DNA from 3 places in the Sinorhizobium numidicum genome. Region 1 is predicted to be linked to each of the others. Evidence: predicted binding sites of a transcription regulator. Region 1 holds the regulator's gene; each other region holds the start of a gene.

Evidence for each region. The regulator PhoB, encoded in region 1, activates phosphate uptake and scavenging genes when phosphate is short. The targets are predictions, from matches to a motif close to TGTCATNNANCTGTCAT.
Region 2: a site for PhoB is predicted at 4,825-4,841, ahead of PYH37_RS28545 (DUF2794 domain-containing protein). Genes of this name have one in related genera too.
Region 3: a site for PhoB is predicted at 5,602-5,618, ahead of ugpB (sn-glycerol-3-phosphate ABC transporter substrate-binding protein UgpB). Genes of this name have one in related genera too.

What each region holds. Positions count from the first base shown of each region.
Region 1 covers NZ_CP120368.1:524,310-531,630, reverse strand. Annotated here, with positions in the region: gene apaG (Co2+/Mg2+ efflux protein ApaG) at 1-392, shown strand, start outside; gene PYH37_RS13630 (Hsp33 family molecular chaperone) at 398-1,393, opposite strand; gene argF (ornithine carbamoyltransferase) at 1,688-2,605, opposite strand; gene PYH37_RS13620 (aspartate aminotransferase family protein) at 2,682-3,881, opposite strand; gene PYH37_RS13615 (GcrA family cell cycle regulator) at 4,298-4,816, shown strand; gene phoB (phosphate regulon transcriptional regulator PhoB) at 4,982-5,665, opposite strand; gene phoU (phosphate signaling complex protein PhoU) at 5,872-6,582, opposite strand; gene pstB (phosphate ABC transporter ATP-binding protein PstB) at 6,638-7,321, opposite strand, start outside.
Region 2 covers NZ_CP120368.1:3,606,085-3,613,405, reverse strand. Annotated here, with positions in the region: gene PYH37_RS28560 (ABC transporter permease) at 1-2,526, shown strand, start outside; gene PYH37_RS28555 (Bax inhibitor-1/YccA family protein) at 2,737-3,474, shown strand; gene PYH37_RS28550 (GNAT family N-acetyltransferase) at 3,633-4,190, shown strand; gene PYH37_RS28545 (DUF2794 domain-containing protein) at 4,400-4,810, opposite strand; gene PYH37_RS28540 (DUF1223 domain-containing protein) at 5,171-5,944, opposite strand; gene acnA (aconitate hydratase AcnA) at 6,181-7,321, opposite strand, start outside.
Region 3 covers NZ_CP120368.1:317,978-325,298, forward strand. Annotated here, with positions in the region: gene PYH37_RS12625 (complex I NDUFA9 subunit family protein) at 1-12, opposite strand, end outside; gene PYH37_RS12630 (DUF1330 domain-containing protein) at 134-421, opposite strand; gene pyrF (orotidine-5'-phosphate decarboxylase) at 558-1,262, opposite strand; gene PYH37_RS12640 (histidine phosphatase family protein) at 1,270-1,848, opposite strand; gene pmtA (phospholipid N-methyltransferase PmtA) at 1,961-2,563, opposite strand; gene dnaN (DNA polymerase III subunit beta) at 2,788-3,906, opposite strand; gene rsmI (16S rRNA (cytidine(1402)-2'-O)-methyltransferase) at 4,146-5,093, shown strand; gene PYH37_RS12660 (YraN family protein) at 5,083-5,451, shown strand; gene ugpB (sn-glycerol-3-phosphate ABC transporter substrate-binding protein UgpB) at 5,672-6,988, shown strand; gene ugpA (sn-glycerol-3-phosphate ABC transporter permease UgpA) at 7,086-7,321, shown strand, end outside.

The DNA of each region.
Region 1 (7,321 bases):
TGTATCGCGCACTCACTCGCGACATAGAAGTCACGGTAGAGCCGTACTACCTGGAAGAACAGTCGGATCCCGATGACAGTCGTTATGTCTGGGGCTACCGCATCGTAATATCGAACCACTCAGAAGTCGCGGTTCGCCTAATGACCCGCTACTGGCACATTACCGATGAGAACGGGCAGGTTGACGAAGTGAGCGGTCCGGGCGTCATCGGCGAACAACCGCTGCTCAATCCGGGCGATACATATGAATATTCGTCCGGTTGCCCGCTGGACACGCCGTCCGGCGTCATGTTCGGTCACTACAGCATGGAAGCGGAAGACGGAGAAACCTTCAACGTGGCGATCCCCGCCTTCTCGCTCGACTCGCCCGGGCTTGTCCGCACCCTCAATTGAGGCGCCTATTGGGGCCGGACTTCACTCGCCTCGAAGCGGTAGGTGGTGGAGCAGAATTCGCAGGTGACCTTGATCAGGCCATCCTCGATGCTGCTCTCGATATCGTCGCTGCCGAGCCCCGCCAAGACGTTGCGAATCTTCTCGCGCGAGCAACTGCAGCGATCATAGACCGCCTGAGGCTGATACACGCGAACGCCGCGCTCATGGAACAAGCGATATAGCAATCTTTCGGTGCCGACCATCGGATCGGTGAGCTCGTCGGTATCGATCGTCTCGACCATCACCTTGGCTTCCGCCCAGAGATCGTCCTCCTCGAACAGACCTTCGTCGTCACCCTCGTCGCCATCACCCCCCGGCAGGTCCGGCTGGCGCATCCGCTCCAGCGCGTCGGGCAGGAACTGCGCCACCATGCCGCCGGCGCGCCAGCGGTGCCGCGGCTTGCCGTTCTCGTCGCGATCCAGGAGTTCGGCGACGCCGAGACGTACTTTGGTCGGGATCTGTTCCGACTGGCGGAAATAAACCCCTGCAATCTCCTCGAGCGTCGCACCGTCAAGCTCGACGATACCCTGATAGCGCTGCATATGAGCGCCCTGGTCGATGGTAAACGCGAGGATGCCATTTCCGAGAAGCTGGTGCGGCTCCGTGCGCCCCCCCTGCTCAGCCGCGGCCAAAGCCTCGTCGCTATAGCGCGCATAGGCGCGGACACGATCCGGCGTCGAAAAATCTGCGACGACGAGATCGACCGGCCCGTCGCTCTGCGTCTGCACGATCAGCTTGCCCTCGAATTTCAGCGATGTGCCGAGCAGGACAGTCAGTACAACTGTCTCGGCGACGAGCCGCGCCACGGGCAGCGGATAGTTGTGCCGCTCCAAGATAGCGTCCAGCATCGGTCCGAGCTGGACAGCCCGGCCGCGTACGTCCAGTTCTTCGACCTGGAAGGGCACGACATGGTCGTCACCGGCAAAATCGAACTCACCAAGTCCCGGTGCTGTTTCTGTCATCGCTTGCTCCTTGTGTCCGGGCGAGGGCCGCGCCGAAAACACTGACGTGCCCCGGCGCAACCTGCCCGTTATCTTATTTGATCCCGCTGTGAACGGATTTGTCCAGAAGGTCTGTGCATCTCGCCGAGGCGCTCGCAAACGCGCTGTCGCCAAATCGCACAGTGGTAAGCGGTCCTAAGCGGCAATCGCCGCAACCGCCCATGCCGCCTAGATCGTGTCGCGGCACTGCGAATTCAATAGCCTTTCCGTGCCGCCCCGATCGCGGCGGCGTTCTCCGGACGATCCAATGCCGCCTCAGACGATGCCCATGCACCAGGCGATGATCGATTTCTGTGCGTGCAGCCGGTTCTCCGCCTCGTCGAAAACCACGGACTGCGGGCCATCGATGACTTCGTCGGTGACCTCCTCTCCACGATGTGCCGGCAGGCAATGCATGAACAGGGCGTTCGGCGCGGCGTGTTTCATCAGCGCTTCGTTGACCTGATACGGCTGGAAGACGTTGTGCCCGCGGGCGCGGTGTTCCTGGTTCATCGACACCCAGGTGTCGGTGACGACGCAATCGGCGCCCGCGACGGCCTGCTCCGCCTCATGGCAAAGCAGGATCTCGCCGCCGTTGTTGCGCGCCCAGTTGAGGAACTTGTCCCCGGGCTCGGAGCCGAGCGGCACGGCCATGTTCATCCGGTAGCCGAAGCGGGCCGATCCCTCGATCAGCGAGTGGAGCACGTTGTTGCCGTCGCCCGTCCAGGCGATCGTCCTGCCCTTTACCGGCCCGCGGTGCTCTTCAAAGGTCATGATGTCGGTCATGATCTGGCAGGGATGCGTGTCGTCGGTCAGCCCGTTGATGACCGGCACGGTCGCGTGCTCGGCCAGTTCCAGCAGCCGACGATGATCGGTCGTGCGGATCATGATTGCATCGACATAGCGCGACAGGACCTTGGCCGTATCTCCGATCGTCTCGGCCCGGCCGAGCTGCATTTCGGTCCCGGAGAGAAACAGCGTCTCGCCGCCGAGCTGACGCATGCCGACATCGAAGGAGACGCGCGTACGCGTGGACGGCTTCTCGAAAATCATCGCGAGCATCTTGCCGGCGAGCGGCTTTTCGGCCGTTCCGGCCTTGGTCGCCGTCTTTCGGACGCGGGCATCGTCGATGATCGTCCGGAGGTCGGCGGCCGTCATGGCCGAGAGATCGAGAAAGTGTCTGGTGCCAGTCATAATACTGTATTTCCTGTGGTAAAAACCGGGAATCGATCACGCTTACGGGTCTGATTCAACCCGAACGCAGCATAACCTAGGCTGCGGCATTGCCGCTTTTGCTTCTCACCGCTTCGGCGGCGCGCTCGATCCGTGCCAGCCCTTCTCGGGCCTCCGCCGCGGTCGTAATCAGCGGCGGCAGCAGGCGCAACACGTTTTCGCCCGCCGGAACGGCAAGCAGCTTCTCGGCCCGGATCGCCTGCAGCAGGTCGGCGGACGGTATCTTCGCCTTGATGCCAAGCATCAGCCCGTCTCCGCGAATGTCCTCGATCACGTCCGGGAAGCGATCTTTTAGCGAAGCGAGGCCCTGGCGGAAGACGAGTGCGACGTCGCGAACATGGTCGAGAAAACCCTCCGCCAGGATGACGTCGAGAACCGCGTTACCGACTGCCATTGCCAGCGGATTGCCGCCATAGGTGGAACCGTGCGTACCGGCCACCATCGCGACAGCCGCCTCGTCGGTCGCAAGGCAGACTCCAAGCGGGAAACCGCCGCCGATTCCTTTCGCGACCGCCATGATGTCCGGCCGGATACCGGCCCATTCATGAGCAAAGAGCTTGCCGGTACGCCCGACGCCGCACTGGACCTCGTCGAGGATCAACAGAAGGCCGAATTCGTCGCAGAGCGCGCGCAGCTCCTGCAGAAACTCCTTCGACGCCAGGCGAATACCACCCTCGCCCTGGATCGGCTCGATCAGGATCGCTGCCGTCTCGTCGGTGATCGCATCCTTGACCGCGGCGAGATCGCCGAACGGCACCTGATAGAAGCCCGGCGCCTTCGGTCCGAAACCTTCGATGTACTTCTGCTGACCGCCGGCGGCGATCGTCGCAATCGTGCGGCCGTGGAAGGCGCCCTCGAACGTGATGATGTGGAACTTTTCCGGGTGCCCCTTGGCGAAATGATAGCGGCGCGCCGTCTTGATCGCACATTCAAGCGCCTCCGCGCCCGAATTGGTGAAGAACACCCGGTCCGCGAAAGTCACCGCCGTCAGCCGACGCGCCAGGCTCTCTTGCCCCGGAATCTCATAGAGATTGGAAAGATGCCAGACCTTCTCGGCCTGTGCCTTCAACGCCTCGACAAGATGCGGATGGGCATGGCCGAGCGAATTGACGGCGACGCCGGCGGCAAAGTCGAGATAGCGCGTGCCGTCTTCTGCGATCAGCCAAACGCCTTCGCCTCGCTCGAAACGCAACGGCGCGCGCAAATAGGTGTCGTAGAGCGGCGTTGTTGCGGCCATGGCGAACTTCTCCTTCCGATCTGTCGGCATTTGCTATCGGACATATCCGGTCCGATAAAATCAAAAATGCCGCCTTGCGGCGGCGCAGGCACTATTCCCATTTCACGCCGCAATGTCAACAAAACCAAGGCTTGCAGCCGCTTCGCCGGCGCCGATTCCGCAGCGCGAAAAAATCGCTCGGCAGGGCTTGCAAAAATGCAACGGTCCGACAGCAAGTTGGGGAAAAGTGCGAAAACGATTCGGCGCGATTCCCGCGACTCTTGCCACGGAGTCACCCTGCCAGTAGGTTAATATTCAATTACTAGACGCATGCGGCGGACCTAGTCACCAAAAGTGTTATCGCGTTGTAACTCCGGGATTTTTCCGGAGGCCGGTGATGGATTCTGCCATCCCAACGCCGAGAACGGAGAGTGCAGATGAACTGGACTGACGAGCGGGTGGAGAAACTGAAGAAGCTATGGTCCGAGGGCCTAAGCGCCAGTCAGATTGCGGCGCAGCTGGGTGGTGTCAGCCGCAACGCGGTCATCGGCAAGGTGCACCGGCTGAGCCTGCCGGGCCGCGCCAAGGCCGGCGGCACGACTGCCGCGGCTCGTCCGAAGCGGACCACATCGGCACCCCGCGCGCCGAACTATGCCGCGCGCGTCACCACCCGGACCGTCACCCGCACTGCCGGCGCAACCGTGCTCAAGGAGGAAGTTGCGGTCGATCTGGTGGCCGACCAGAATCTCGCCCTCGCTCCGAACGTTGTTGTGCCGATGTCGCGCCGCCTCGAGCTGACGCAACTCACGGAGCGCACCTGCAAGTGGCCGATCGGCGACCCGTTGAAGGAAGAGTTTCACTTCTGCGGCAACGACTCACCGGAAGCCTCGCCCTATTGCAGCTATCATGCGCGGCTCGCCTATCAGCCTTCCGCCGAGCGCCGGCGTATCCGCTAGGATTTCGCAAAGTCAAACGAAGAGGGGCCATGCGGCCCCTTTTTCTTACCTACGGCGCCGTTCAGACGCACAAAGGTCGCTGCGGCACTCTGAACTGCTGCATGGTTTTATCCTTAGATCGGCTCCGATTTAAGGACCACGCAGTAGAGCTGATGAGGGAAGAACTCAGCCTTCCAGCGAATAGCCTGCGCCGCGCACCGTTCTGATCACATCGGGCATATTGGAGAAGTTCAGCGCCTTGCGCAGGCGGCCGACATGCACGTCGACGGTGCGTTCATCGACATAGATGTCATGTCCCCACACGCCATCCAGCAATTGCGAACGGGAGAAGACACGCCCCGGCGAGGACATCAGGAACTCCAGCAGACGGAACTCCGTCGGCCCGAGGCGGACTTCGCGGCTGCGGCGATGAACGCGGTGCGTTTCGCGGTCGAGTTCGATATCTCCACAGCGCAAAAGCGTCGAAAGCACCTCGGGCTTGGCCCGCCGCAGCATCGCCTTGACCCTGGCCATCAGTTCCGGCGTCGAAAACGGCTTGACGACATAGTCGTCGGCCCCGGTCGCCAAACCCCGCACCCGCTCGCTTTCCTCGCCGCGCGCCGTCAGCATGATGATCGGCAGACGTTCCGTCTCGGGTCGTTGGCGCAGCCTGCGGCAAAGCTCGATGCCCGAGACGCCGGGCAGCATCCAATCGAGGATCAAAAGGTCGGGCAAGCGTTCCTGCAGGCGGATTTCCGCCTCGTCGCCACGAAGGATCGTATCGACTTCGAAACCTTCGGCCTCGAGATTGTAACGCAGCAGCACGCTCAGCGCTTCCTCGTCCTCGACAACTGCTATCTTCGGCAACATTCAGCTACGACTCCTTACCTGGACCACGATGAGTTGGGTCGAAACAACAAAAATCACGATCGGTCCTCATAAGTTGGAGCGGGATGCGGGCGGAAAACCGCGCATGCTTGTCCTCATCCCGCTGGAACGCGAGTGCCACGGCAGTGCGGTGCGGAAGCGCGACCGGAGCAAGATTGACGCATGCCCCGTGGCACGCTCAGCCGCGCTCAGTCGGTGACCGAACCCAGCGTCGAGGTCGTGTCATCCTTCGGCCGTTCACCCACCGGCTGGGCACCCGTCGCCATGTAGTAGATCGTTTCGGCGATATTCGTTGCATGATCGCCGATGCGTTCAATGTTCTTGGCGCAGAAAAGAAGATGCGTGCAAGGCGTGATATTACGCGGATCTTCCATCATGTACGTGAGCAACTCACGAAACAGCGAGGTGTAGATCGCGTCGATCTCCTCGTCCCGCTCACGGATGCTGTTTGCCTTTTCCGGCGAACGCGAGGCGTAAACGTCGAGAACTTCCTTGAGCTGGACCAAAGCAAGCTCGGCCAGGTGTTCGAGACCGCGGGCGAGCTTGCGCGGGATTCCGGAGCCGGCGACCGCGATGACGCGCTTCGCAGTGTTCTTGCCGAGGTCGCCGACCCGTTCCAAATCCGCCGCGATGCGAATGGAGCCCATGATCTCGCGGAGATCGGAGGCGACCGGCTGGCGCTTGGCGATGGTGATGATCGCCTTTTCGCCGATCTGACGCTCCGCGTCGTCGAGCATCGCGTCATCGGAAATCACCTTCTGGGCCAGTGCGAGGTCGGAGTTCACCAGCGCTCGGACGGAATCCGCCACCATCTGCTCGGCGAGGCCTCCCATTTCCGAAATACGGCGCGTCAGGTATTTCAGTTCTTCGTCAAAGGCGGACATAATGTGCGTGGACATGGTCGGCGATCCTTGCAGGCGCGTTCAGGTTTTGCGTTCGGACGTGGCTCCGGCATCAGCCGAAGCGGCCCATGATGTAGTCCTGGGTGCGCTGGTCATCCGGATTGGTGAACATCTTGTCGGTATCGTTCTCCTCGACGAGGTTGCCGAGGTGGAACATGGCGGTGCGCTGCGAAACGCGTGCGGCCTGCTGCATCGAATGCGTCACGATGACGATCGTGAAATTGGCGCGCAGCTCGTGGATAAGTTCCTCGACCTTGGCCGTTGCGATCGGGTCGAGCGCCGAGCACGGCTCGTCCATCAGGATCACTTCCGGGCTGACGGCAACCGCGCGCGCGATGCAGAGGCGCTGCTGCTGGCCCCCGGATAGGCCGGTACCGGGCTCATGCAGACGATCCTTCACTTCGTTGAAGAGACCCGCCTTCTGCAGGCTCGTTTCCACGACCTCGTCGAATTCCGCTTTTGTGCGGGCAAGACCATGAATGCGGGGGCCGTAGGCGACATTCTCGTAGATCGACTTCGGGAACGGGTTCGGTTTCTGGAATACCATGCCGACGCGGGCGCGGAGTTCAACGACATCGATGCTCGGATCGTAAACGTCGTCTTCGTCGAGCGTGATCCTGCCGCTAACCCGGCAATTCTCGATCGTGTCGTTCATCCGGTTCAGGGTGCGCAAGAAGGTCGACTTGCCGCAGCCGGACGGGCCGATCAGGGCCGTGACCGTGTTTTCGCGGATGTT
Region 2 (7,321 bases), 690 kb from region 1:
CGCCTGTTCCTCGCCCTCCGCCTCGCCCTGCGCGAAATGCGCGGTGGGCTTCGGGGCTTCTATATTTTTCTCGCCTGCATAGCGCTCGGCACGGCCGCCATCGCCGGCGTCAATTCGTTGTCGCAATCGATCAGCGCGACCATCGCTTCGCAGGGCCAGGAGCTTCTCGCCGGCGACATTCGCTTTGAACTCAACAATCGCGTGGCAACGGGCGACGAACGCGCTTTCCTCGACAGCCTGGGCAGCGTTGCGGTTTCATCGGGCCTGCGTTCCATGGCGCGGCTTCCCGACGGGTCGAATCAGGCCTTAGTGGAGTTGAAGGCCGTCGATCGCACCTACCCGTTATACGGCATTCTCGAAAGCGAACCGGCAAAGCCGCTTGCCGAACTATTATCGAAGCAGGGTGAGGTCTTCGGCGCCGCCGCAGCACCTCTGCTCCTGGAGCGCCTCGGCATTGCTCCGGGAGGCGAAATCCTGCTCGGCAATGCACGGATCAGGATCAATGCCACGGTCGTCCGCGAGCCGGACGCCCTTTCCGACGGATTCGGCTTTGCTCCGCGGCTGATGATATCTGCCGAAGCGCTTTCCGCCTCCGGGCTGGTGCAGACCGGCAGTCTTGTCGAGCACACTTACAAGGTGAAGCTGGCAGACCCTGCACAGGTCGCGTCCGTTCGTGCCGTTGCGGAGGCTCGCTTTCCGGCCGCCGGCTGGTCGATCCGGACAAGTGGCAATGCCGCCCCGTCGCTGACGGCGAACATCACCCGTTTCTCCCAATTCCTGACCCTCGTCGGCCTGACCGCTCTGATCGTCGGCGGCGTCGGTGTCGCCAACGCGGTACGGGCTTATCTGGACGGCAAGCGCAGCGTGATCGCGACATTCAAGTGCCTGGGCGCTCCGGCATCCCTGGTCGCCACGATCTATCTTGCGCAGATCCTGATGATCGCGCTGATCGGCATTGCATTCGGTCTCGTGCTCGGCGCGCTGATCCCCTTCGTCGCCGCCCAGTTTCTCGCCGACGTGCTGCCGCTCCCGACATCGTTCCGGCTCTATCCTTCGGCGCTCGGTCTTGCGGCGCTGTTCGGCTTGTTGACGGCGCTCGCCTTCGCGGTTCTGCCGCTCGGCCGCGCGCGCCGGGTGCCGGCCACCGCGCTTTTCCGGCAGCAGGGATTTGAGCCGACCGGCTTTCCCGCCTGGCCCTATCTGACTGGCGCTCTGATCTGCCTCGCGGCACTCGCTGGGCTTGCCGTCTGGACGGCCTACGACCGTTCGATTTCGCTGATCTTTCTCGGCGCAGTCGCCTTTGCCTTTATTATGCTGCGCGGGGTGTCGCTCCTGATATCATGGCTCGCGCGGCGCAGCCCGCGCGTGAACTCGCCCGCTTTGAGGCTGGCGATCGGCAATATTCATCGGCCAGGCGCACTGACGCCGTCGGTCGTTCTGTCACTCGGCCTCGGCCTCGCGCTTCTCGTGACGCTGGCGCTCATCGACGGCAATCTCCGGCGCGAACTCTCCGGCAATATGGCGGAGCGTGCGCCCAACTTTTTCTTCGTCGACATCCAGGGTAGCGAGATCGACGGTTTTCGGTCATTGCTCGGTCGAGCGATGCCGAAGGGCAAGGTCGTCGAAGTGCCGATGCTGCGCGGCCGGATCATCGCGCTCAACGGCGAAGACGTGAACAGCCGCAACGTTCCGCCCGGCGGTCAATGGGTGCTGCGCGGAGACCGCGGCATTACCTATGCGAGGAACAGCCCAGAGGGCTCGACGCTCACCGAAGGAGCCTGGTGGCCGGGGGATTACAGTGGAGAGCCGCTCGTCTCCTTCTCCGCGGAAGAGGCGGCCGAGCTCGGGCTCAAGCTCGGCGACACCGTCACGGTAAATGTGCTCGGACGCAATATTACTGCCCGGATCGCCAATTTCCGCAATGTCGAATGGGAATCGCTGTCGATCAATTTCGTGATGGTGTTCTCGCCGAATACCTTCGCCGGCGCGCCGCACGCGTGGCTGGCGACCATCATCGATTCCGGCGCAACGGCGGCGGAAGAAGCGGCCGTGCTGAAGGCCGTCACCAATACCTATCCGACGATCACGAGCGTCCGCGTGAAGGATGCGCTCGATATCGTCAACACGCTTCTCGGACAGCTGGCAACGGCTATCCGCGCTGCCGCCGCCGTCGCTCTCATTGCCTCCGTGCTCGTGCTGGCCGGCGCGCTTGCCGCCGGCAATCGCGCGCGTATTCACGATGCGGTGGTGCTGAAAACGCTTGGTGCCACCCGGGCAACGCTGATCCGCGCCTTCAGCTATGAATATATCATCCTGGGCTTTGCGACCGCTGTGTTTGCGCTGTTCGCCGGAGCGGCATCGGCCTGGTTCGTCGTCAGCCGCGTGATGACGCTGCCGTCCAGTTTCCTGCCCGATGTGGCGGTCGCAACGATCGTCGTTGCGCTCGTCATGACAGTCGGCATCGGCCTTGCTGGAACCTGGCGAATTCTCGGGCAGAAAGCCGCACCGGTGCTGCGCGAGCTGTGAGCGCCGCGATTTAACCGTTAATCACCCTTCTTTGATGCCTGAAACCTTGGCTTTGCTCGATTCCGGCGGCTTGGGTCTTGTGCGTGACAGCTTTCGACATCATATTTGTGCACAGGCATGCTGGAGCCCCGCAGCGGCGCCTGGGCGCTTTAAGGACAGACACTTACCGCCCGACACCGTCACTTCAACCGGGGCTTAAATGAGGAAACAATGGCTGATCTGAGAAACTACCAAACCCGAATGTCGCCCGCCGGCGCTCAGGCGGGTGCCGTGATCGATGAAGGCCTTCGCGCTTACATGCTGAAGGTCTACAACCTGATGGCTCTCGGGCTGGCGATCACCGGTGTGGCAGCTTACGGAACCTTTGCGCTCGCAGCCTCCAACGAGGCTTTCGCCCAGCTTATCTATGCCTCACCGCTGAGGTGGGTCGTGATGCTGGCGCCGCTGGCGTTGGTTTTCTTCATGAGCTTCCGCATCAACTCCATGAGCGTTTCCGCCGCACAGACGACGTTCTGGATTTACGCAGCGCTGATGGGCCTTTCGCTCTCCTCGATCTTCCTGGTCTTCACCGGTCAGAGCATCGTGCAGACGTTCTTCGTGACGGCCGCCTCATTTGGCGCCCTGTCGCTCTACGGCTACACGACGAAGAAGGATCTGTCGGGCTTCGGCACGTTCCTGATCATGGGCCTCTTCGGCCTGATCATCGCGTCCATCGTCAACATCTTCCTTGCCTCTTCGGCGCTCGGCTTCGCCATCTCGGTGATCGGCGTGCTGATCTTTGCCGGCCTGACCGCCTACGACACCCAAAAGATCAAGGAAATGTACTTCGAAGCCGATGACGTCGCGGTTGCCGGGCGCAAGGCTATCATGGGCGCGCTGACGCTCTATCTTGACTTCATCAACCTGTTCATGTTCCTGCTGCAGTTCCTTGGCAACAAGAACGAGTAGTACGAACGGAATTGACGAAAAAGGCGGCCTTGGCCGCCTTTTTTGTTGCTATGGAACTTGATCGGTTCAGCCGCTTCGTGCGATTGCCTACTGCAGCGATCCCCTGTCGTCTGAAAGGACACACGGCGCTGTAGGCAATCGAAACGACGAAGAACTCCATGACGATTACCCTTCGCGACGCTGTCGCCGCCGATCTTCCCGCCATTACCGAGATCTATCGCGAATCCGTCTTAAACGGTGTCGCTACCTACGAGATTGTGCCTCCGTCCGAGGCCGAGATGGCCCTGCGCTTCTCGACCATCACAGGCAGTGGCTATCCCTACATCGTTGCCATGGACGATACCGCAGCGGTAATCGGCTATGCTTATGCCTCCGCATTTCGCACCCGCGCGGCCTATCGGTTCCTGGTCGAGGACTCGATCTATCTCGCGCCGGAGGCGCGCGGAAAGGGCGCGGGGAAGGCTCTGCTCACCGAGCTCGTCAAGCGCTGCACCGCGCTCGGCTTCCGTCAGATGGTGGCGGTGATCGGCGGTGCGCAATCCTCCTCCATTGCCGTGCACAGCGCTCTCGGCTTCGAACAGCAGGGGCTGATGAAGGCGACCGGTTTCAAGCACGGCCGCTGGCTCGATACCGTCATCATGCAACTGCCACTTGGCGAGGGAATGGCCACGGCCCCCACGGAAGGTCTCTATCCGGATACGCTTTACCGGAGTTGATCTTCGCCCGCGCTTTTCGCTGCGGCAATTCAAAGTGTAGAGCGATCTTTGTGCTGAAAAGCGTATGGGCGCCGTAGGTCGGAATCGATCTACGAAAAAACTACGCGCCACTCGAGGTGCTTTTTAGATGCACAAAGGGTCGGCACCGGTGCGAGAACCACGCAATCGAGCGAGAAACCATCCCGCTCCAATTTGTTCCAATTCTCGCATCAGGTCTCGACGAGTTTCAGCACCTTATCGAGCACCTTGAGCACTTGGGCGAGTTCGTGGCCGCGTTTCAATATCGTGCCGTGGGCGTTGAGCACGCTATAGGCACCCTGCTTCGCCGCGAACTTGGGGTTCTTTTCTATCCGATAGAGGGGTACCTCTCCCGAGCGCTTGAATACCGAGAAGACGGCGCGGTCCCTCAGGTGGTCGATCGCATAGTCGCGCCATTCACCTTCGCCGACCATGCGGCCATAGACCCGTAGAATCTGGTCCAGCTCACGGCGATGGAATGTGACGGGAGGAGGATTTTTAGCTTGTTTGTATTCGTGAAAATCGACGACCACTTGCGAAGTGGTCTGGCCCTGGTGACGCGTTTCGCCTCGCGGCAAATCCGGTTGATCGGTCATCGGCATTCCGGCCTTCTGATGTGACAGGACCATGACAGTGTGCCTGACACAGACTGAAAAGCAAGCCGGAAGCTGTTGAACAGTGGGGGCAATTCTTGCCCTTGCCGCAATTCAGTCAAATCGCCGCCCCATTTCACCGCAACACTCCGACCGCTGCCGGACAGAGTCGTTGCCACCGTATGTCCGGACAGGTCGTCATGCTGCGGGAGGTTCACGAACGCAGTCATGGCCGGTTCGGTCCGGTAACTTCGAACCCTCAGCCCCAGCCCCTCGATGCTGCCGGGCCGAACCATCCCCCGCCGCGAAACATCACGGCGAGATGTGGCGATGCGGCCGGAAAGCCGCTTCGCCCGATGCCTTGCCCCTTCAGAGCTTCCCCTGCGGGCCAGCGAGAACAGTCGCGGCGCCGACGATCGCGCCCGGCGTTTCCGCATCCTTCATCGATTGCAGCAGGACGGCGCAGCCGCTGTTGCCGTTGCCCTCGATCAGCACCGAGGCAGGCAGCGTAAATTCTGCGGGCTTGCCGTCCCACATGCCGATCGTCTGTATGTCGCGCACCGCATGCCAATAGGCGATCTGCTTGCCGCTGTTTTCGCCCTTCTCGACATCGACCACCTTGGCCCGATCGAAATAGACGACAACCACATTCGCCTTGCCTTCGCCGGCGCCGATCTTGATGGAGATCTCATCGCCGCCGATCGTCGCGTCGACCGGCACGGCAAGCCCTTTGCCGCCGGCCCTCATCATTTCCAGTCGGCTCTTGATCGCCGGCAAGTCGGCCCCGTTCATATGGTCGCGCCCGTTCAGTATAGCCTGGGGCGTGTAGACACCGTTGCGACCCAGCATGCGGGCATAGGCATATTGCCGTTCGGTATTCTCCTTGGAGGCGAGCGTGTCCGCCCAGCCGAGATAGTTCCAGTAATCGACGTGATAAGCGAGCGCCACGACGTCGCCCTCATCGACCAGCTTCTTCAGTGCCGCGTCCGCCGGCGGGCAGGATGAGCAGCCCTGGCTGGTGAAGAGTTCGACGACGCCCTTGATCGTCTTGCCGTCGTCCGCCGCAGCCGCACCGCAGATGGCGCTGAAAATCCCTAGTGTCAGGGCGATGCGCCGGATCGTCGGATTGCAGGCAGATGTCATGGCGTCACTTTATATTCATTGGGCCGGGCGGCCTCCTGTGGGGGAGCACACTACATACGACGGCCAAGCTTCAACGGAAAGTCACGTTGGAGTGACCCGTTCGGGACGCTGGGGAAAAGTGAAGCAACGGTGCAGCGGCAGCCTGCTGCATGGTTCCTTCATCGCACGGCGCTGTACGAAAAAAGCCGGGGGCATCGGCAGATGCCCCGGCTTTCATGATCAAGCTATTCGTCTGCTCAGGCTGCGAGGTCGCGCAGAACCGTCTGCAGGATGCCGCCGTTGTTGACGTAGGTAACCTCGTCCAGCGTATCGATGCGGCAGATGAGCGGCACTTCCTTCACCGAGCCGTCGCCGTAGGTGATCCTGGCAATGCGCTTTTCGCGCGGCTGGACGTTGGCAAGGTTTTCGATCGTCACGAGTTCATCGCCCTTGAGCCCGAGGGTGGCCCAGGTCATGCCCTCTTCGAAGACGAAGGGAACCACCCCCATACCGACCAGGTTCGAACGGTGGATGCGCTCGAAGGACTGTGCGATTACGGCCTTCACACCCAACAGGTTCGTGCCCTTCGCCGCCCAGTCCCGGGAGGAACCGTTGCCGTATTCGACGCCGGCAAAGATGACGAGCGGAATGCCCTCTTCCTTGTACTTCATGGCGGCATCATAGATCGACATCTCCTCCTTGGAGGGATAGTGGATCGTGTAGCCGCCTTCCTTGCCGTTCGGGCCAAGCATGTGGTTGCGAATGCGGATGTTGGCGAACGTGCCGCGCATCATCACTTCATGGTTGCCGCGGCGCGTGCCGTACTGGTTGAAGTCGGCAACGGAGACGCCATGGTCGAGCAGATACGAGCCCGCCGGCGATGCAGCCTTGATCGAGCCGGCCGGAGAAATGTGGTCGGTGGTGATCTTGTCGCCGAAGAGGCCGAGAACGCGGGCGCCCTTGATGTCGGAAATGCCCGAGCCTTTCTTGCCCATGCCGACGAAGTAGGGCGGGTTCTGGACATAGGTCGACGCCTCGTCCCAGGTATAGGTCTGGCCGGCCGGAACCTGGACCGCCTGCCAGTTGGCGTCGCCCTTGAACACATCCGCATATTTCGTCGCGTAGAGCTCGCGGGTCACGTATTTGAAGATGAAATCCTGGATTTCCTGCGCGGTCGGCCAGATGTCCTTGAGGTAGACCGGCTTGCCGTCCTGGTCTTCGCCGATCGGCTCCTTGGTCAGATCCTTCTGGACCGAGCCGGCGAGCGCGTAAGCGACGACGAGCGGCGGCGAGGCGAGGTAGTTCGCCTGGACGTCCGGCGAGATGCGGCCCTCGAAGTTGCGGTTGCCGGAAAGAACGCCGCCGACGATAAGGCCCTTATCGTTGATCGCCTTGGAG
Region 3 (7,321 bases), 210 kb from region 1:
GGACAAGGTCATGGGAAGCGCACTCCTGATCTCATTGGGAAGAATTGCTTGCTACATAGCCCAAGCGGCGGGCAAGGTGAAGGCCAATCCGCGCACGTCCCAAGGCGGCTTTCGTACCCGCAGTCGACGATGCCTAAACGCCTTCCACCACCACCATTTCGGCGTCGGCGACCTCCTGGCGAATTGCCGCGGCAACCTGGTATTCCGGCGAGTTGTAGCAGTCGACCGCCGCCTGCAGGGAGGGGAATTCGATTACGACATTGCGGGCGCGAACGGCGCCTTCCAGCCGGTGGAATTGCCCGCCGCGCGCAAGGAAAGTCGCGCCATATTTCTCGAAGGCCGGCTTTGCCGCCGCCACATAATCCTTGTAGCGCTCAGGGTCTCTAATATCGACCCGAGCGATCCAATATCCCTTGGCCATGATGAGCTCCTCGTCTTCCGGAAAAATACAGACGGGATCGTTACTTCCGGCAAATTGCGGCCGAGGTCAAGCGTGCCTCGGCACGGCGGCACGATTCGTTAAATCGGAGCTGTTTCGATTGTTTCCGGCGCGGCGCTCAATCGGAAAGAGCGCTATCCATCTCGGCCAGAATGGCGCGGCTCGCGGCGAGCGGATCGGGCGCCATGACGATCGGCCGCCCGACGACGAGATGGCTCGAGCCGGCGCGGAGTGCCTGCGCTGGCGTCATTACCCGCTTCTGATCGCCCTTGTCGGCGCCCACCGGGCGAATGCCGGGCGTCACAAGTGCCATTTCGGCGCCGATGATCTTGCGCACGGCGGAGGCTTCTTCTGCCGAGCAGACGATGCCGCCCATGCCGGCGGCGCGCGCCTGTTCTGCTCGCCGCAGCACCAGCGTATGCGGATCATATTCATAGCCTGCATCGATTACGTCCTGCTCGTCCATTGAGGTCAGTACCGTGACGCCAAGCAGGCAAAGTCCGGAGCCTCTCGCTGCCTCGACAGCGGCCCTCATCGCCTTCGGATAGGCGTGCAGCGTCAGCATCGACATGCCCATCTTGACGATGTTCTCGACGCCCTTGGCGACCGTGTTGTCGATATCGAGCAGCTTCATGTCGAGAAAGATCTTCTTGCCGCTGCCGGCGAGATCGCGCGCGAACTCGAGTCCTCCGGCAAATGCAAGCTGATAGCCTATCTTGTAGAAAGCGACGTCGTCGCCAAGGGTCGAGACGATCTTTTCCGCCTGCGCGGTCGTTGGAAGGTCAAGGCCGACGATCAGCCGGCCGCGTGCGCCTGTGGTCATGTCGAGGTCACCCCTGCCAGAACTCCATCGGCGTCCAGTCGCATGTGACGCAGCGATCCGCAAGACGGAAAGCAAAGAGATTGCCGCCTCCAGGCAATTGGTCACTGCGGCCGATCGACCTCCCCATCATCTGACATTTCAGCAAGGTACCGACGCCGCCATGACCGACAAATGCGATCGGAACAGTCGGGTCGTGACGATCGAGGATGTACGACACCGCCGCCGAGATACGCCTTTGCGCGTCGCTTGCCCGTTCCCAACCCCTAAAACTCTCATCAGGATGGGCGAAAAACCAATCGGCCGCCTTTTCGAATTCCTGCGGAGGCAGGAAGCCCGTTGCCGAACGATCGTTCTCGCCCATCTCCTCGTCGGTTTCGACTGCAGTGCCTGCCGCCTCTGCTAACGTCGCCGCCGTTTCGATCGCCTTCTTCTCCTTGCTCGAAACGATGCGCCCCAGAGACCGGACCCAGACCTGGCCGGCGGTCGCGCGCGTGCGCTCCCTCCCAAGATCCGAAAGCCCCCATTCAGGCACCGGAACTGTGGGATCGATCGTTACTTGCGGATGGGTGAGATAGACGCCGAACATTACTGCATGTTTCCTTAAACCGGATCCGGTTTAAGGATAAAAACATGCAGCCATTCAAAGCGCTACAGCGATCTTTGTGCCTCTGAAAGATGCACGAAACTGCGGGCCGGCCTCAATGGGCCCTGCGGTAGACCCAGAGCTGCGCTGGCGGAATGTTGCGGACGACGAAATCAAAATGCTGGATGCGATAACGATCCGGCATGGCGACGACCGGCGAGAGCGGCCCGTAGGAAATTTGCACCACGGGGCGGCCAAAGGGGATACGGGAAAGCAGATCGTCGATCAGCTCGACGCGCCGGCTCATCGGAAAGTTCAAGAGAGGCACTGCCGACACGACGCTGTCGAACTGCTGGTCCTTCATCGGTCCAAGCGTGCGCGAGAGATCGAAGGCGTCGCCGTTGATGAAATTCACACCGGCAAAATGTTCTCTCAGCTGATGGAAGAATTCGGTGGAATATTCGACCGAAACGAGCTTTTCCGGTGCCACGCCGCGCTCCAGGATCGCCTTCGTGATCACGCCTGTGCCGGGTCCGAGTTCGAGTACCGGCAGGCCGGAATGCGGGTTGACCACGCTCGCCATTCGTCGTGCCGTGATCGAGGATGTCGGCAGGATCGCGCCGACCGCGCGGGTGTTGCTCATCCAGCCCTTGAAGAAGCGGATTTCTTCGTCGAACTTCCGGCCGAATTTTTCCTTCACCTTCAAGCGCAAATTCATCGATTCCCCTCGAGCCTCGTTGTCACTCTGCATTGCTTGCGCTTCGCATTGCCTCGATTCGGCCGAATGCGCGAGCACTTTGTTCATAATGTGCTCCCATCTGCGGCGAAAACAAGTCTAGCTGCGTCTAAAAGCGACAGCTTATCAACAAAGGGCGACAGTCGAAGGCACGAAAAACTCGCCATGCGGACGCATGACGGGTTGGGCTTGCCGCGATTTAGGCCTCATACGCGCATCGGCATGAGCACGTAGAGCGCGTCTTCCGCAGCGAGATCGCGCACCAGCGTCGGCGAACCGGGGTCCGCCAGCATGAAGATCGCCTCGCCACCGGTAAGCTGGGCGGTAATGTCGAGCAGGTACTTGGCATTGAAGCCGATTTCGAGCGGATCGCTATCATAGCCGACCGGCAGCTCTTCGGTAGCACTTCCGGAATCCGGGTTGTTAACGGTCAGCGTCATCTGTCCTTCGGTCAGCGCCAGCTTCACGGCGCGGCCGCGTTCGGACGAAATCGTCGAGACGCGATCGACAGCCTGCGCGAAGGACTGGCAATCGACGCGCAGTTCCTTGTCGTTGTTGGCCGGGATCACTCGCTGATAGTCGGGAAACGTTCCGTCGATCAGCTTCGACGTCATGATGATCGAACCGATCGTCAAGCGGATCTTCGCGTCCGAGACTTCGACTGTCACCACCACATCCGGATTGTCGAGCAGCTTCTGCAATTCGCTGACGGTCTTGCGCGGAATGATGATCCCCGGCATGCCCTCGGAGCCGCCGGGAGCCTCGACGTCGGCGCGGGCGAGGCGATGGCCGTCGGTCGCGACCGCACGCAGCTTCAGCTGGCCCTTGTTCTCGACCGTGTGCACGAAAATGCCGTTGAGGTAGTAGCGGGTTTCCTCCGTCGAGATCGCGAATTGCGTCCGGTCGATCAGCATCTTCAGATCCGTCGCCTTGAGGCGGAAGGTATGCGAGAAGCTTCCAGCGGTGAGATCCGGGAAGTCGGACTGCGGCAGGCATTGCAGCGAGAATTTGGAGCGCCCGGAGGCAACGGTCATCGCCGTGCCCTCGGCATTGGTGGCGAGCAGCACTTCCGATCCGTCCGGAAGCTTCCGAACGATGTCGTAGAGCAGATGAGCGGGAACAGTCGTGGCACCGGGCTGTTCCACTTGCGCCGGCGTTGCCTCGGTAATCTCAAGGTCGAGGTCGGTCGCCTTCATTTCCAGGCTTGCGCCGTCCGAGCGCAACAGCACGTTCGAGAGGATCGGGATCGTATTTCGCCGTTCGACCACGCGGTGAACATGGTTCAGCGATTTCAAAAGGTTGGACCGCTCGAGAGTAATGCGCATGGGATGCTACCGCTTTCAACCGTTGCCGGGCGGACGTAGTGCCCGCCGCAGCGTCAACTGCGAGTATTCCGGCCGATCGGCCGGAAGGATGTGGACGGGCAAAATGGCAGAAAGAGAGCCGCAAAAGCAAGGGGTTTTGCCGGCTGTTTCCCCAAATGCAAGCGCTTCCCGCCATGGCCGGCCCTTGCCCTGCCCTGTCCGCTCACTCATAAAGGGCTCGAACCGGCGAGCCGGGCGTCATGATCGGGAAGATAGAGTTGGAAAAGCGGCAGTCGACTGAAGCGGCGGAGAAGGAAAGACAGCGCAGCTATCGTCTGCACAATGCCAGCATTCCTGCTCGTCCGCTGGAGCCGGCGCTCTATCTCGTGGCGACGCCGATCGGCAATCTCGCCGATATAACCTTGAGAGCTCTGGAAACGCTTGCTGGCGCCGATGTGCTTGCCTGCGAGGACACGCGCGTGACACGCGTCCTGCTCGATCGATACGGCATTGTCAATCGCCCTTTCGCCTATCACGAGCACAATGCGGCGGAAGCGGGACCGCGGCTGTTGGCGGCGCTCGGCGAAGGCAAGTCGGTGGCGCTCGTCTCCGATGCCGGCACACCGCTCGTCTCCGATCCTGGTTATCGCCTGGCGCAGCTTGCGATCGAATCCGGATATCGCGTCGTGCCGATCCCGGGGCCGTCGGCTCCGCTTGCAGCCCTTGTCGGCTCCGGTCTCCCGAGTGATGCCTTTCTGTTTGCGGGCTTTCTGCCCACCAAGGACAAGGCCAAACGCGACCGGCTGACGGAACTCGCCATGGTCCCGGCCACACTCCTGTTCTTCGAGTCGCCGCATCGCATTGCCGCGACCCTTGCTGCGGCGGCCGATGTTCTCGGTGAAGCGAGAAAAGCAGCCGTCTGCCGCGAACTGACCAAAACCTTTGAGGAGTTCCGCCGCGGCACGCTTGGCGATCTCAAAGCCGTCTATAGCCAGACGGCGGGTGTGAAGGGTGAGATCGTGCTGGTCATCGGTCCGCCCGAAGCCGCACCGGTTCCGGAGGAGGCCGATGTGGACGCGCTTTTGAGAGCGCTTGCACGGGATATGCCGATGGGCAAGGCGGCGACGGAGGCCGCCCGCCGGACAGGCCTGCCCCGCAAGGATCTTTATGACCGGCTCCTCAGTCTCAGGGTACGCGATGAAGGCTGAGCGGCCCGATGCCCGCAAGCTGAAGGCGCTGAAGCGCGGGCTTTTCGCCGAATACCGTGCCGCGCTCTGTCTCGTGCTGAAAGGCTATCGTATCGTCGCCATGCGCTACCGCACGAAGCTCGGCGAAATCGACATCATCGCCCGGCGGGGTGACCTCATCGCCTGCGTCGAGGTGAAGGCCCGGCGCGGCTTCGACGAGGCCGTCTTTGCCGTGTCCGATGCGGCGCAACGGCGTATTCGTGCTGCAAGCGACATCTGGCTCTCCCGCCAGGCCGATTTTCACCGCCTCTCCGTCCGCTACGACATCGTCGCCGTCACACCCTGGCGCTGGCCGCAACACCTGCCGAATGCCTTTTGACCAACTAGAGCGCGATGACGAAAAGTGTATACGGCTTTCCACCCGCATCCCGCTCTAACTTCTTAGAATCGATCACGTTTATGATTTTGGATCGCTTCGACCCAAAATCATCGTAATCCAGGCAAATTTGTAATCGTTCCGACATAAAAGCGTTACCCGCCTGTCATCGAAGGTCACTAGTCCACTGCCATCCCAATGGAAGCTGGAGAGGGCAATCGACATGATCAGGAAATTCATCACTGCCGGGTTCGCCCTGGCGCTTTCGGCATCCTCCTCGCTGGCCGCGACCGAAATCACCTGGTGGCACGCCATGGGCGGTGAAGTCGGGCAGAAGCTCGAAGAAATCGCCAAGAAATTCAATGAGAGCCAGACCGACTACGTCGTGAAGCCGGTCTACAAGGGGACCTATCCGGAGACGCTGACGGCAACGATCGCCGCGTTTCGCGCCGGCGAGCAGCCGGCCATCGCGCAGATCTTCGAGGTTGGTACCGGAACGATGATGGCCGCCAAGGGCGCCGTCTATCCGGTTTACAAGCTGATGGCGGATCAGGGAGAGCTCTTCGAGCCGGCTTCCTTCATCGCGCCGGTGGTCGGCTATTATACCGACATCGAGGGTAACATCCTCTCCATGCCCTTCAACTCCTCGACGCCGATCCTTTATTACAACAGGGACGTGTTCAAGAAGGCCGGCCTCGATCCGGAGGTTGCCCCAAAGACCTGGGCGGAAGTCGAGGACTTTTCCCGGAAGATCGTGACTTCCGGCGCGGCGAAGTGCGGCTTCACCAGTGCCTGGATCACCTGGATTCAGACGGAGAATCTTTCGGCCATTCACGATCAGCCCTTCGGCACCCTGGAAAACGGCTTCGGCGGTACCGGAGCGGAGTTCACCTTCAACGGCCCGGTCCAGGTTCGGCATTGGGGCAACCTGAAGAAATGGGCCGACGAGGGCCTGTTCCAATATGGTGGCCCCGCCGGCGGCGACGATGCCGCGACGAAGTTCTATGCCCAGGAATGCGCTATGACCATGAACTCGTCGGCTGGCCGCTCTGGCGTCATCAAGAACGCCAAGGACTTTACGCCCGGTTTCGCGCCGCTTCCCTATTACGACAACGTCACGAAGGAGCCGAAGAACTCGATCATCGGCGGTGCGACGCTCTGGGTTCTCAACGGCCAGAGTGACGATGTCTATAAGGGCGTCGCGAAGTTCTTCACCTACCTGTCTGAGCCACAACTCCAGGCCGATTGGCACCAGTACACGGGCTATCTGCCGATCACCAACGCGGCCTATGAGCTTGGTCGCAAGCAGGGATATTACGAAAAGAATCCCGGTTCCGAGATCGCGCTTGGACAGATCACCCGCGGCACGCCCTCGGCGAACTCGAAAGGCGTGCGTTTCGGCAATCTGACCCAGGCCCGCATTATCGTGGACGAGGAGTTCCAGGCGCTGCTCGCGGGCAGCAAGGATGCGCAGCAGGCGCTCGATTCCGCTGTTCAGCGCGGCAATGAACTGCTTCGCGAGTTCGAGGCGGCCAACTGAAGCACGGTGGCAAACGGGAGAAGCCGGCAGTCGCCGACTTCTCTTCGTTTTTCCAGTCGATGATGGCGCCTCCGCGACAGGTCAAGAAAGACGACGCATGGACACGAAACGCACGATCTTTCCGAACCGAATGCTGCCCTATCTGCTTCTGGCACCGCAACTCGCCATTACGTTGGTGTTCTTCATCTGGCCGGCGGGACAGGCGGTGAAATCCTCCTTTGAGCGGGAAGATCCGTTCGGGCTGTCGGCCAGTTTCGTCGGCTTCACTCATTATGCCCGGCTTCTGCAGGACCCGCTCTATCTCGGCTCGCTCGGGCGCACGGCGGTTTTCGC